DNA from 2 places in the Brasilonema angustatum genome. Region 2 is predicted to be linked to the other one. Evidence: predicted binding sites of a transcription regulator. Region 2 holds the regulator's gene; the other holds the start of a gene.
The links. Region 2 encodes NtcA, which controls nitrogen genes in cyanobacteria. Its sites were predicted from a motif close to TNTGTANNNNNNNNTACANA; they were not measured.

Region 1: a site for NtcA is predicted at 1,463-1,482, ahead of gifA (glutamine synthetase inactivation factor IF7A). Genes of this name have one in related genera too.

Annotation. Positions count from the first base shown of each region.
Region 1 is NZ_JCACKO010000092.1:5,099-10,117, reverse strand. It holds gene AC5JM2_RS16230 (YcjF family protein) at 1-409, opposite strand, end outside; gene gifA (glutamine synthetase inactivation factor IF7A) at 1,189-1,389, opposite strand; gene AC5JM2_RS16220 (ferritin-like domain-containing protein) at 2,481-3,380, shown strand; gene patX (heterocyst-inhibiting protein PatX) at 4,088-4,297, opposite strand; gene AC5JM2_RS16210 (FAD-dependent oxidoreductase) at 4,403-5,019, opposite strand, start outside.
Region 2 is NZ_JCACKO010000150.1:56,679-63,808, forward strand. It holds gene AC5JM2_RS31895 (ABC transporter ATP-binding protein) at 1-343, opposite strand, end outside; gene hisB (imidazoleglycerol-phosphate dehydratase HisB) at 484-1,152, opposite strand; gene fabI (enoyl-ACP reductase FabI) at 1,271-2,047, opposite strand; gene ntcA (global nitrogen regulator NtcA) at 2,756-3,427, shown strand; gene AC5JM2_RS31915 (hypothetical protein) at 3,636-3,833, opposite strand; gene AC5JM2_RS31920 (DUF3084 domain-containing protein) at 3,920-5,413, shown strand; gene AC5JM2_RS31925 (pre-16S rRNA-processing nuclease YqgF) at 5,928-6,380, shown strand; gene AC5JM2_RS31930 (DUF3146 family protein) at 6,758-7,021, opposite strand.

The sequences.
Region 1 (5,019 bases), on a different contig from region 2:
ATTTTAAGACTTCAATCAAAGTCGTTTTACCTACCGATTTGCCACCAGTGACAACAGCAATCATTTCTTGTCTATCTAACTCAGCCGTAAGACGGGTAAGTTGTTCTCGCAATGTCCCTACGGTTAGAGGATTTTCTGTTTCCTGTGCGAGTTGGTTAACCACGGCTTGGGCTTTAGCAATGCTAGCTTCTACTGTCGTACGATCTACTGGTACACTGCTTAGCGATTGCGAACTATTTTGAGTGCGATTTGACTTTAATAACCACAAACCGCCGCCAACGGCTAACAAACTCAACAAACTAAATTCACCAATCTGCACCATCGAATGGTGCAAATTTTGTAACATCCACAGAGAAAAGGACAGTCCCAATCCTCCCACTAAAATCGGTCGCTGCAACTTCACAACTATGATTCTCCGCGTTATGCTGGCTTCTACTTCAGGATATCTCAAAACTGGGCTTGTCCGAAGTTTATAGCTTGATGCACAAAGTTTTCTTTACATAAGGTCGTTTTTAAGATTAACTCTGAAGAAACACAGGGGTGTAGGGGTGTAGAGGTGTAGGGGTGTAGGGGTGTTCTTTCATTCGTAGCGGTTGGTGTGCCGCCAGTGCCCCTGCTTTTAAGAAACACGCTTAACGCTTAACGCTTAACGCTTAATGGGACTTAAACATTTTTGAGTAAGAAACAAGCCTCAAACCCATGCAGAGTAAGCTAAATACACCAAATGCTCAAAAAAATGGCACAAACCCAGATATATCAACAAAATAGGCAAAACGATGTCAAAATCTTTGTGTATATAGATTTGAGGCTTTTTTCTGGGTGTTTTTTGTCTAAGTCCCGTCAACAGGAAACGCTTAACAGGGAAGAAGGGGGATTTAGTTTCTTAAGGCTGTTGCTAACGCTTAAGAGCGCACGAGTTTAAGGCTCACAAGAATCACGCTGTGGTTTTTCATCGAAAACCAGGTGTTTTTAGCCACTTTTCGTCACTGATAAAATTGAGCCTTGTATCTATCTACCACTGCGAGGAACATAGACGCAACATATAGCAACGGTGAACAATTTTCAAAAATCGTTCACCGTCAGTCACTATTGTTAGCCGTCAGGCGAAGGCAGGCATACTCGTAAGAGATAGTGATGGGTTCAGTGCACTGACGCTCTTACATCCCCTACACCCCTAGTTGTTAACACTTAGCTCATAGCTGCATTGCTGCGATCATAAGTTATGCGCACAGTAGGATCTATTTTTCCTTGAACAGGGTTCCAGTAGTGAGAGACTTCTCCAGGAAGACCTAATTCTTCGCCAGCACGCCCCAGCATCGATTGTTGACGATTCTTAATGAGTTGATAGTGACGCATCATCAAAGCACGGGCTTTTTCTTGAGTAGACATAATAAAGTTCTCCTTAATTGTTTGTGTAATGTCATCATTCAGTAACTTTATAGTTTTTATTCTAAAACACAATTCTGTAACAAAAACTACTAAATAGTAATTTGTAATAAAAATTAATAATTAGAGTAGGGAACTTAGGATTTCCACCCAGGAGCCAATGCGTTGCCAAGAGAAGTCGGTAGATGTAAAGCGGCTTCCCGTTATTTGTAAACACTTGGAGGACAGTTTAAAAGGAGAGTAGGGTCAATACTTTTCGTCCAAGCACTACTCATCTCCCTCACGGTTTGGAAAAAGGGGTAAGGGGGAAAGAACAAATTCTTACTTCTTAAGAAACACAGGGGTGTAGGAGTGTAAGGGTGTAGGGGTGTAGGGGAGCCACTGCCCTATGGCTAACGCCACGCCTTAAGGCTATCGGGGAGAACCTCCGGTTCCGCTGCGCTAACGCAGTCGCCTAGGTCGGGAGAGCCGTCATTCGCGCTGTCTCACCGTGCGCGGGTTAAGCGCGTTGAGGCATGTGGCGTGAGCCAGTACTTGATGAGGGTCTCACCGTAAGGCGTGGCGTTAGCCATAGGGCGTGAAAAAGGTATTTCTTTCATATTTTGCTGGTCTCGTTGCCGCTAGTCAGAGGCTCACATCTTACTGAAGAGTGATTTTGCCTCACGACATAGACTTTTCTTAGGATTTATGCTTTTTTGATGAAAATTATTAAAATTATAAAAATAAAAGTTACAAAAGCTTAAACAATTCTCATGTCTGACACCTTAACCAAACTAACTTATCAGACTTTTGAGGGAGATCCATAAAAATAAATTTCCAGCCGTCAAACTAGATCTCTCGTCGTAGTCGCGAAGTATGCCGGGGGAAGCTTCCCCCGGCATACTTCGCATAATGTTCAGACATACGGCTGGAGATTTATTTACGCTTAAGTGCCTCAGTAGAGCAAAAATTATTTTGGTCTAGCTCATAAACTGCTAAGCTCGCGAGCAAGTACTTTATTGCTCGAAAGCCTGCTTAATGTAAAGAAAAGCTACGGCGGTTACAGAAAAGTAATATAATATTAATATTACTTTACATAACTCTCATAAAAAGTTATGGCTGTTGCTTACCCACGCAAATTTCAAAACGCTATAGGTGCAAGGGACATCTTGACACAAGTTGTCCGCGATCGCGATATTCATCTGGTCACTCTCAACCGCTACCGCTATAGTGAGCAACGCAGTTGCAAAGACCTCACTGAAGTCATTGAACAGCTCAATGGACAGCCACCCGAACTGGTACGAGATTTATCTCACCATATCTCCGATGAAGCCCGTCATGCTATGTGGCTGACTGATTTATTGGTGGAACTGGGAGCGAATGTAGGAACACCTCTTGGATCTTCCTACATTGATGAGTTTGACCGTCTGATAGACCGAGAATTTTTAAACGCGGAACACAACCTAGAGGATGGTATTATTGCCGCATTGGCAGCAATTAACGTAACTGAAAAACGGGGCTGTGAGTACTTCTCTGCTCACATTTACGTCCTCAAGCAAGCACCCCAAACCGAAGAAAACATCAAAATCCGCGAAACGATTGAAAAAATTCTGCCAGAGGAAGCAGGACACGTTCGCTGGGGTAACCGTTGGTTGGGGCAGTTAGCAGATAAAAGTCCAGAACATCGCCAAAAGGTTGATCAAGCCAAGCGAAAGTATGCTGCGATTGAACAAGCAGCTTTTGAAGCTGGTATGGATATCACCTTGGGTGCAGAACTGCGTAGAGTTGCCAACCTGCTGGAAGTGGCAAACACAATGCCTGTATGGCAACGTCCTCAGTACCTGATGGAACGTTTACCGCAGACTCTGTTGGCACCAGATTTGCAAATAACTCGGATTAATGCCGTTGAGCGAGTTTGGAAGCGAGATCCACAAGCATTGATCGAAAGATTTGTGCCGATGTTTCTCAATGGTTTAAAAGGGACGCAAGATAACCGCCAGAAAATGAAGGCATAGAACAAATGTTTTGTATGTGATGTTTGTGGGGTGGGCAATGTCCACCCCGTTTTTTGCCAAATTTCACCTGAACAGCTGTTTGATGAATTCTCACTCATCAGCTATCCATAACCTTAGTCGTCTTTCTCCAACCTGTTCTTGGACAAAGTTGTAGTACTCAACAGAGATTTCTCAATAGTCATATCAAATCCGCTTGAATGGGTGTCCGCAGCGAGTGCGGACACACGACAAGTTATCAACCGGACTTGATATCACAATATCTGAAACACATGGACTTTAACTGAACTGCTAACGCCCAACTAATACCTTTTCAACAGATAACGTGAAGGTTGCGTTCAGGAATTTCCTACTCATTTTTATTTAAGTGGCTCTTAATGCTTGCAATATTAGCAGCTAATACTATTTCACCAAATTTCTCATACATATTCAAACCTCAAAAACGCCATGGGAATCAAGTCATTTGTATGACACTAAAGTGAAACGTATAACTTGCATCGCATCTTTATGCAAAAGTTAACAGGTAACTAAGTAAACAAAAATTTTTGGGTGAAATACAGAACTGTTCCCTAGACTCATTGTATTTTTGGTTTCACATCTATACTAGGGAGAGTGTGTAATTAATTTTCAAAAAACCCTGGCTTACAGTACTTCGATTCTCTTTGTACAAGACAATTGCCACCCCAACAAATAGCATTGGCATCTAGTTGTTAGACAACAGGATGTGTGCTCTTGATGTATTCCACCAATTGTTTGCGACCACTGCCCCTCCAGTCTTTGCGAGACTTTTGGGTACTGCCTACTGCCGCCATCAACTGTTGTGAGTCAACGTTAGATGCCTGTAGCTCAAGTGCTTTTGTGTTAATAGCTAAGGAGCTAAAGAACAATCCTGTGATCATAAATGAAATGGCAGCACGCATAATAAATGTCTATTTTTGAACTCTTCATTTCACTACTACTGAGTTATGTTTACTGCATCCGGATAATTTCGGAAATAGTATTGATTTTTACTGTTTAATCCTCTTCTATCTGCTGAGGTTTTCAACTATCAACCAATTAAGAGCGTGATTCATTCGACCGCAAATGGTGAGCAGTTGCTGATCACAAAAAGTTTGCAATTGCTCATGGATGTGCGATCGCAAAGTCACAATCTGCCAAGTATCCCCCCTATGGATACTTGGCGCAGTGATAGTGAATTTGTAATCTTGTTCAGATATGTGGTGAAAGATGCCCTGGAAACAGTTAATCTTTCGTACAGTTATGGTATTATTGCTATCAACATTCTGATGTTGACAGGAAGATAAACAAAGGCAATTTCCATGAATTCGATATAATTCTGGTTCTTCTAAATAGTACGATTGCCAATGCAACCAATCCGGATCTTTTGGGAGCGAATTCAATAATGGAATAATTGCTGCTGGTGCATATTTATCATGTAATAAAGCTTCTTGTAAAACTCTAACTGGCAAATTTCGGGGGCTTAAATCCAACTCAACACACAAAGCTGCAGCCATACCTGCAGCTTGAGCGATACCCATCACCACAGGCTGCAATCTGGTTGCTCCATTGGCAATATGAGAAACAGAAATGTTCTTCTCGCATACTAGTAAACCATCTGTTTCTATAGGAACTAAACAACGGT
Region 2 (7,130 bases):
CTGTGAGATAGTGAGAAAAAGAGGGATTTTCGCTTAGGTAGCCGATGCGTTCCTTAAGGGTGCGATCGCCCAATGGTCTGCCCATAAGCAATCCTCGTCCTGAGGTTGGACGAATTATTCCCAGCAACAATTTCAACAAGGTTGTTTTACCAGCACCATTTGGTCCAAGTAACCCAAAAGTCTCTCCCTTATAAACTTTCAAAGAACAGCTTTTGAGGGATACGATTTTTTTGTTCAAAAAAAAGCCTGTGCGATAGACTTTTTGCAATTCAGAAGTTAGAATAGCTGGCGGAATACTTGTGGTATTCAGTTCAGACTCAGGGGCGTTTGCTACAGACATCATGTTGTGCTTAATACAACAGATAAAAAATGACAAATTATCCAGTTGACTGATAATAATAACACCATTAAGACCAATCTCCCCTCAATGTCAAGTGGGGGAGATGGGGGAGAGGGGTAATGATTCTGTGTGCTTGTGCTAGTTCACAACATCCCCTTAGAACTAGGGATTGTACCAGCACGACGCTGATCAATTTCTACTGCCATGCGCGTTGCTCTGGCAAACGCCTTGAATGTTGCTTCAATAATGTGATGGGAATTTATACCATCTAATTGACGGATATGTAGCGTCATTTGGGTATGGTTTACCAAAGCTACGAAGAATTCGCGCACTAACTGGGTGTCATAAGTTCCCACTCGCTGGGTAGGAATTTGCAAACCATAGCTGATGTGGGGACGTCCGGAAAAATCTAGCGCCACTTGAATGAGTGCTTCATCAAGAGGCGCAACGAAATGACCAAAGCGGACAATACCTTTTTTATCGCCAAGTGCCTTGCTAATAGCTTGACCCAAGGTAATACCAACATCTTCGTTGCTGTGGTGATCGTCGATGTGCAAATCTCCTGTCGCCCTAACTTCTAGGTCAATTAGCCCGTGGGAGGAAATTTGATGCAGCATATGATCCAAAAAGGGAATGCCAGTTGCTGCATTGCAAACTCCTGTACCATCCAAGTTGACTTTAACATACACATCCGTTTCGCTTGTCCTACGGCTAATTTCGGCAATACGAGCGCCCCCTTGGGGTTGTTCGTGCTGTGAGGGGAGAATTTGGCGTAGGATGGAGTCTGTGCTGGAGGAATCGCTTATTTGCATACAGAACCTGGCTTATGCTTAATTATGGAGTAATGGGTCAGAGCCATTTGCTAATACCTAATAACTAATGGTAAATACACAAATAGTAGTTATTGGTTAGCAAATAGCAATATTAACGTTACATACCCATGATTTCATATCCTGCATCCACATAAAGGACTTGCCCAGTGATTCCACTTGCCAGATCACTGCACAAGAAAGTTGCCGCATTGCCCACTTCTAGCTGAGTAACAGTGCGTCGTAGAGGAGCCACCTGCTCCACATGATGAATCATATCTAAGATTCCTCCTACGGCACTAGAGGCTAGAGTACGAATTGGACCAGCAGAGATGGCATTCACTCTGATATTTTGTGGTCCCATTTCGGCAGCTAGGTATCGCACACTCGTTTCTAGCCCTGCTTTGGCAACTCCCATCACATTATAGTTGGGAATTGCCCGCACACCTCCTAGATAGGTGAGAGTGAGGATACTTCCTCCTTGAGTCATCAAAGGTTTTGCATATCCAGCGAGTTGCACCAGGGAGTAAGTACTGATTTCTAAAGCCAAATTGAAGCCAGAACGGGAGGTTTGGCTAAAATCTCCACTCAAGTCTTCTTTATTGGCATAGGCAAGGCAATGGATCAGGATATCTAAAGATCCCCACTTATCGCTAATCGCATTGAAGGTAGACTTAAGATCCTCGTCGTTTTGGACATTACAAGGAAGAAACAAGCTGGGGTTTAGGGGTTCTACCAACTCTGCGACTTTTTTCTCCATTTTGCCTTTCTCATCTGGCAAATAGGTAATACCTAAGTTCGCTCCTGCTGCGTTCAGTTGTTGGGCTATCCCCCAAGCGATTGAGCGATTGTTTGCAATTCCCGTTACTAAGGCTTTTTTCCCGGTGAGATCTAGCATATCAATTCTTAATGTGAACACTCCTGCTTGAGCATACTAGAATCTGACACCGATTTGTCTTTGTTTTGGGTACTATTTGTCAACACGATTATGGAGTTACCTTTTGATACCACCAAATCATCGTTCAATTCTTAAATATATGCTCAAAACATAGTAGTGATAATTGATTTAGGAGTAAACAGTGGATGGTAAATAGTAAGTAGTAGATAGTAGGTATTTGGTAGTCTATAGAATTTATTTCTTATCTACCAGAAACCAGATACGAACTACAGTTTTACACCTTCTACAGAATGAGTGTGTCTATTTTTTTTCTTAATTAAAATAACTAAAAAATTTAAGAATTAACTTTGAAAAAAGACTAGATCTAAACATCAAAAATTATGTATCATGATGAACATATAAACAGAGCAATCGAATTGGAGTTATCAGACTGCTCGTTAGAATCATCTTGAGGATCTCGCCCTTGGTGATTCTCCTCGTTAAAACAAGTTGCGTTTCTTAGTGATTTGTTATGACTTTGGACACTGAACACTGGACAAATGACAGGTGACGTTATGGGAAATTTCACAAATAGTTTAGAATTGGCATATGAGTGAGTGAGGTTAAGTATAGGAAAGTACAAAAACATTGACAATGTGTTATTGATTTTTCAGGTGTATTCTTAGGAAATCGATTTTAAATTTTCCGGCATTGGGTAGGGGAAGGTAAATGCTCGTGACACAAGATAAAGCCCTAGCAAGTGTTTTTCGTCAGATGGCGACCGGAGCGTTTCCGCCGGTTGTGGAAACGTTTGAACGTAGTAAAACCATCTTTTTCCCCGGCGATCCCGCCGAACGAGTGTATTTTCTATTAAAAGGTGCCGTTAAGCTCTCCAGAGTGTATGAAGCAGGAGAAGAAATAACCGTAGCACTGCTGCGGGAAAATAGTGTTTTCGGCGTCTTATCCTTGCTGACAGGAAACAAGTCAGATAGGTTTTACCATGCGGTTGCTTTCACATCTGTAGAATTGCTCTCAGCACCAATTGAACAGGTGGAACAAGCGCTTAAGGAAAACCCAGAACTGTCAATGCTAATGCTGCGAGGATTGTCTTCGCGGATCTTACAGACAGAGATGATGATAGAAACACTCGCTCACAGAGATATGGGTTCTAGATTGGTAAGTTTTTTGTTAATTCTCTGTCGTGATTTTGGCGTTCCTTGTGCGGATGGAATCACAATTGATCTCAAGCTCTCTCATCAAGCGATCGCTGAAGCAATTGGTTCGACTCGCGTGACTGTCACTAGATTACTAGGTGACTTGCGTGAGAAAAAGATGATTTCAATACACAAGAAAAAGATTACTGTTCATAAGCCTGTTACCTTAAGTCGCCAATTTACCTAAACAAAGTTCACTAGCAATGAACAGTGATTTCTGAGTTAGATAAAAAAAGTCAGAAAAAATGACTCAGAAACGCCACTTACTACAATTGAAGTCGGCAATACCCTCGTTGTTGCAAGGGCTTCTGTTCAGGAAGTACCAGGTGTGTATCAACCTCTGTAAGCAACTAGCGTGCATAGTTTCCTGACTTGTAAACGCTGAAAAAGCAAGTTCAAGGTAAGTGAAGCCGCTGCATTGCTCCCGCCAGTTGCTTGGTAAGCGTAAGCGCACCTGAAGATAACCCGCGCATACTTTCGGTGCGCCTTTGCACACTAAACCCTATATTGTAGGTGAGTGAAATAGCAAGTGTTCCTGGCTTTTGTTGAACTTTGTTTAAATCAGGAATAAAGAGTAGTGAAGATTGCGTCATGTCAATGCTTGGCTTACACTAATTTCCCACAGATAATGACTGGAAGTAGTAGGCTGTATCTGGAAGGATTTCGTCGGTAGGAGAAGATGACCACCGGGTACATCCTAATAGCAGCAATTTTAATTTTGGGAGGCGTCATTGCCACCGTGGGCGATCGCATTGGCACACGAGTTGGCAAGGCTCGCCTCTCCCTGTTTAACCTGCGTCCAAAAAAGACGGCAGTACTGGTAACTATTCTGACAGGGACTTTGGTCTCAGCATCAACCTTAGGAATTTTATTTGCTGCCGACGATGGATTGCGCACAGGAGTGTTCAAGCTAGAGAGTATTCAAAAAGACCTCAAGCGCAAGCGCGAACAACTCAACACAACTGCAAAACAGCTAGAAGACACTAAAGGTGAGCTAGAACAAGCTCGAAAAGAACAAAAAGCTCAACAAGAGCGCTTGCAGCAAACGAATCAGTCCTTACGTGATGCAAACGCTAAACAGCAAGCAACTCAGACTCAACTCAACCGTACTATTAGCCAACAAACTCAAACTCAAGCTCAACTTCAGGGCACACAAAACCAACTCAGTCAAGCAGTCGCCAGCTATAAACAAGCCATAGCGGAACTTCAAAGCGTTGATAATGAGAAAAAAAAGCTGCTGGTGGAAATTGAAAAAAGAAAGGTAGAACGCCAACGACTGTATGAAGAAGCAAGAAAAGCGATTTCGCAAGCCAAAACAGCCATTGACAAACGCGATCGTGAACTAGCCAATCGACAGCAAGCTGTTCAACAACGGGATCAAAAAATTGCTGAACTGGATCAACTCATTAAAAAGCGAAACACAGCAATTGCCGCGCGAGAGCAAGTGATTGCTCAACGGGAATCTCGCCTCAAAGAATTGGAAACACAACAAGACTATCTGGAGCAGGAAGTAGCAAGACTGGAAAAATATTACCAATCTTACCGTGACCTGCGTTTAGGAAAACTCGCACTGGTTCGCGGTCAAGTTCTTGCTACAGGCGTTGTTCGTGTCGAACAACCTGTTGTAGGGCGTCAGCTGATTGTTCAACTTTTACAGGAGGCTAATCGAAACGCTACCATCGAATTAAGTGAGCCTGGTGCTGCGAATCCAGCAAATTTGCAAATCTTGCAAGTGACAAATGAGCAGGTTGATCAATTAAGCAAGCAAATTAATGATGGTCGAGAATATGTGGTAAGAATTTTTTCTGCTGGCAATTACGTCAGGGGAGAAAAGCAGATTGCATTTTTTGCTGATGCAGCACGCAATCAAGTCGTTTTCACCGGAGGTCAAGTCATAGCAACAACAAGTGCAGATCCCAAAACGATGACATCTTTTCAACTGCGACAGCGGCTAGAACAGCTGATTTCTGCTTCGCAATTTCGCGCTCGTAACGCTGGTATTTTAGAAAGTATTCAAATAGATGGGACTTTCATTCGCTTTATCGCCCAGTTGAGACAGTACAACCAGCCAATTGAGATCAAAGCTATTGCTGTAGAGGATACATATACAGCAGGACCACTGAAAGTAAAACTCATAGCTATTCAAAACGGGCAGATTATTTTTAGCACTTAGCAAGGGAGCAAGGGAGCAAGGAGCACCGCAGCAAGGAGCAGGGAACACCTCAAAGGTGTACCCAGTTTTTTTTCAAAAATCAAATAGGAGTCCTATATATTACTAATTGTTAAGTTTTCATAATCTCTTGTCAAAAGTCCACAGTCCAAAAGCTGTTGATCCCTATGCCCTATGGCTAACGCCACGGCTACGCAAGAGCAGGCACGCTACGCTAACGGGGGATGACCGGAGGTCACGTCACGCACGCCAGTTAGGGTTTCCCGCCGCAGGTGACTGGCGTCCTTTACTAGCTCACTTTTGACTAACAAAGTAATTAAGAGTCAGTAGTTAGAATAAATCTAGAAATCGTGCATCAATAAGAGCGGATTTCTGGTGCGTGAGTTGCGGCTCTGTTGTGCTTGAATTCATTTATCGAGAAAAAACAATTCTTTGCTTACTCAAATAGAACATATTTTATTTGTAGGGAATTCTCTTGTTGTGGGTTCTGCTTTCTTGTTAATTTTAAATTTTTATTATGACTGCCCGTAAATTTTTACCAACCCAACCAGCTATTTTGGGTTTCGATCCTGGTCGTGATAAGTGTGGTTTAGCTGTGATGGGACTCGATAGACAACTCTATCACCACCAAGTCGTATTAGCAGCTGAGGCGATCGCCGCTATCATGTCGCTGCGTCAAAACTTCCCCATTTCTTTACTCGTTATGGGTGACCAAACCACAGCAAAACAGTGGAAACAAGAACTGCACAATCAATTGGCAGATCCATTGAACGTTGTTTTAGTGGATGAGCGTTACACCAGCTTAGAAGCACGCGATCGCTACTGGCAGATGTTTCCTCCCAAAGGACTTGCCAAGCTTCTACCACAAGGCTTGCGACAACCACCACGACCTATAGACGACATTGTAGCCATCCTGTTGATTGAAAGATACCTCAATCGTTTAACTCAATCAGTGGCTAATAATGAATAGTCAGACAATTTTGAATTTTAGATTTTGGATTTTGGATTGATCCCATGGATGAATCCGCTTTCTTGAGAATTTTGGATTTTGGATTCAACAATTGATTGCACGGATTAATCCGGGGGCTTGCACCATCAAGGAATCATTGGTCAAGGCTAAATATTACAATACATGATTAATATTCGTTTCTTTTTTCTTTAAAGCCCCCGACGGGCGGCGCATCACCCGTCATGAATGGAAGAAACACTTCCCTCACTCCCAGCCTACGGCGATCTACGATCCACTAGCCCCTAAAAGGGGCGCTGCGCAAACGTTAACGCTAGCCCCGGAGGGGGCGCTGCGCAAACGCGCTTCACTCCCTGCCTCCCTCACTCAAGAGTGTTTCTTCAGAGTTGAGCCCGAATAGTGAAAGCATAGTCTCCTCCTGGTTCAAGCAGGTAATCTCGTTGCTCCAAGAAGCGACCGAGGGGTTCTTTGATCAAAGCACGCCCTTTATAAGGCTTGACAGAAAGTTCTCCCCGGCGGAAATGCCATTGGAACTGCCATTCAAAGTCACCCGCTCTGACTTCACCTTCAAGAAATCCGTCTTGCCAAGATTGACGGATAATCCTGACATGGGCTGTAGTTTCTGGTAAATCTCTAGCACTCACAATGCTGTGTGTCAAGTTGAAAACGAAAACCAACTTGTTATAGCTTTACATTTATTCACAATACCTCAAATACATCAATGGGAGTATTTGGATCTAATCCGTGATCCCA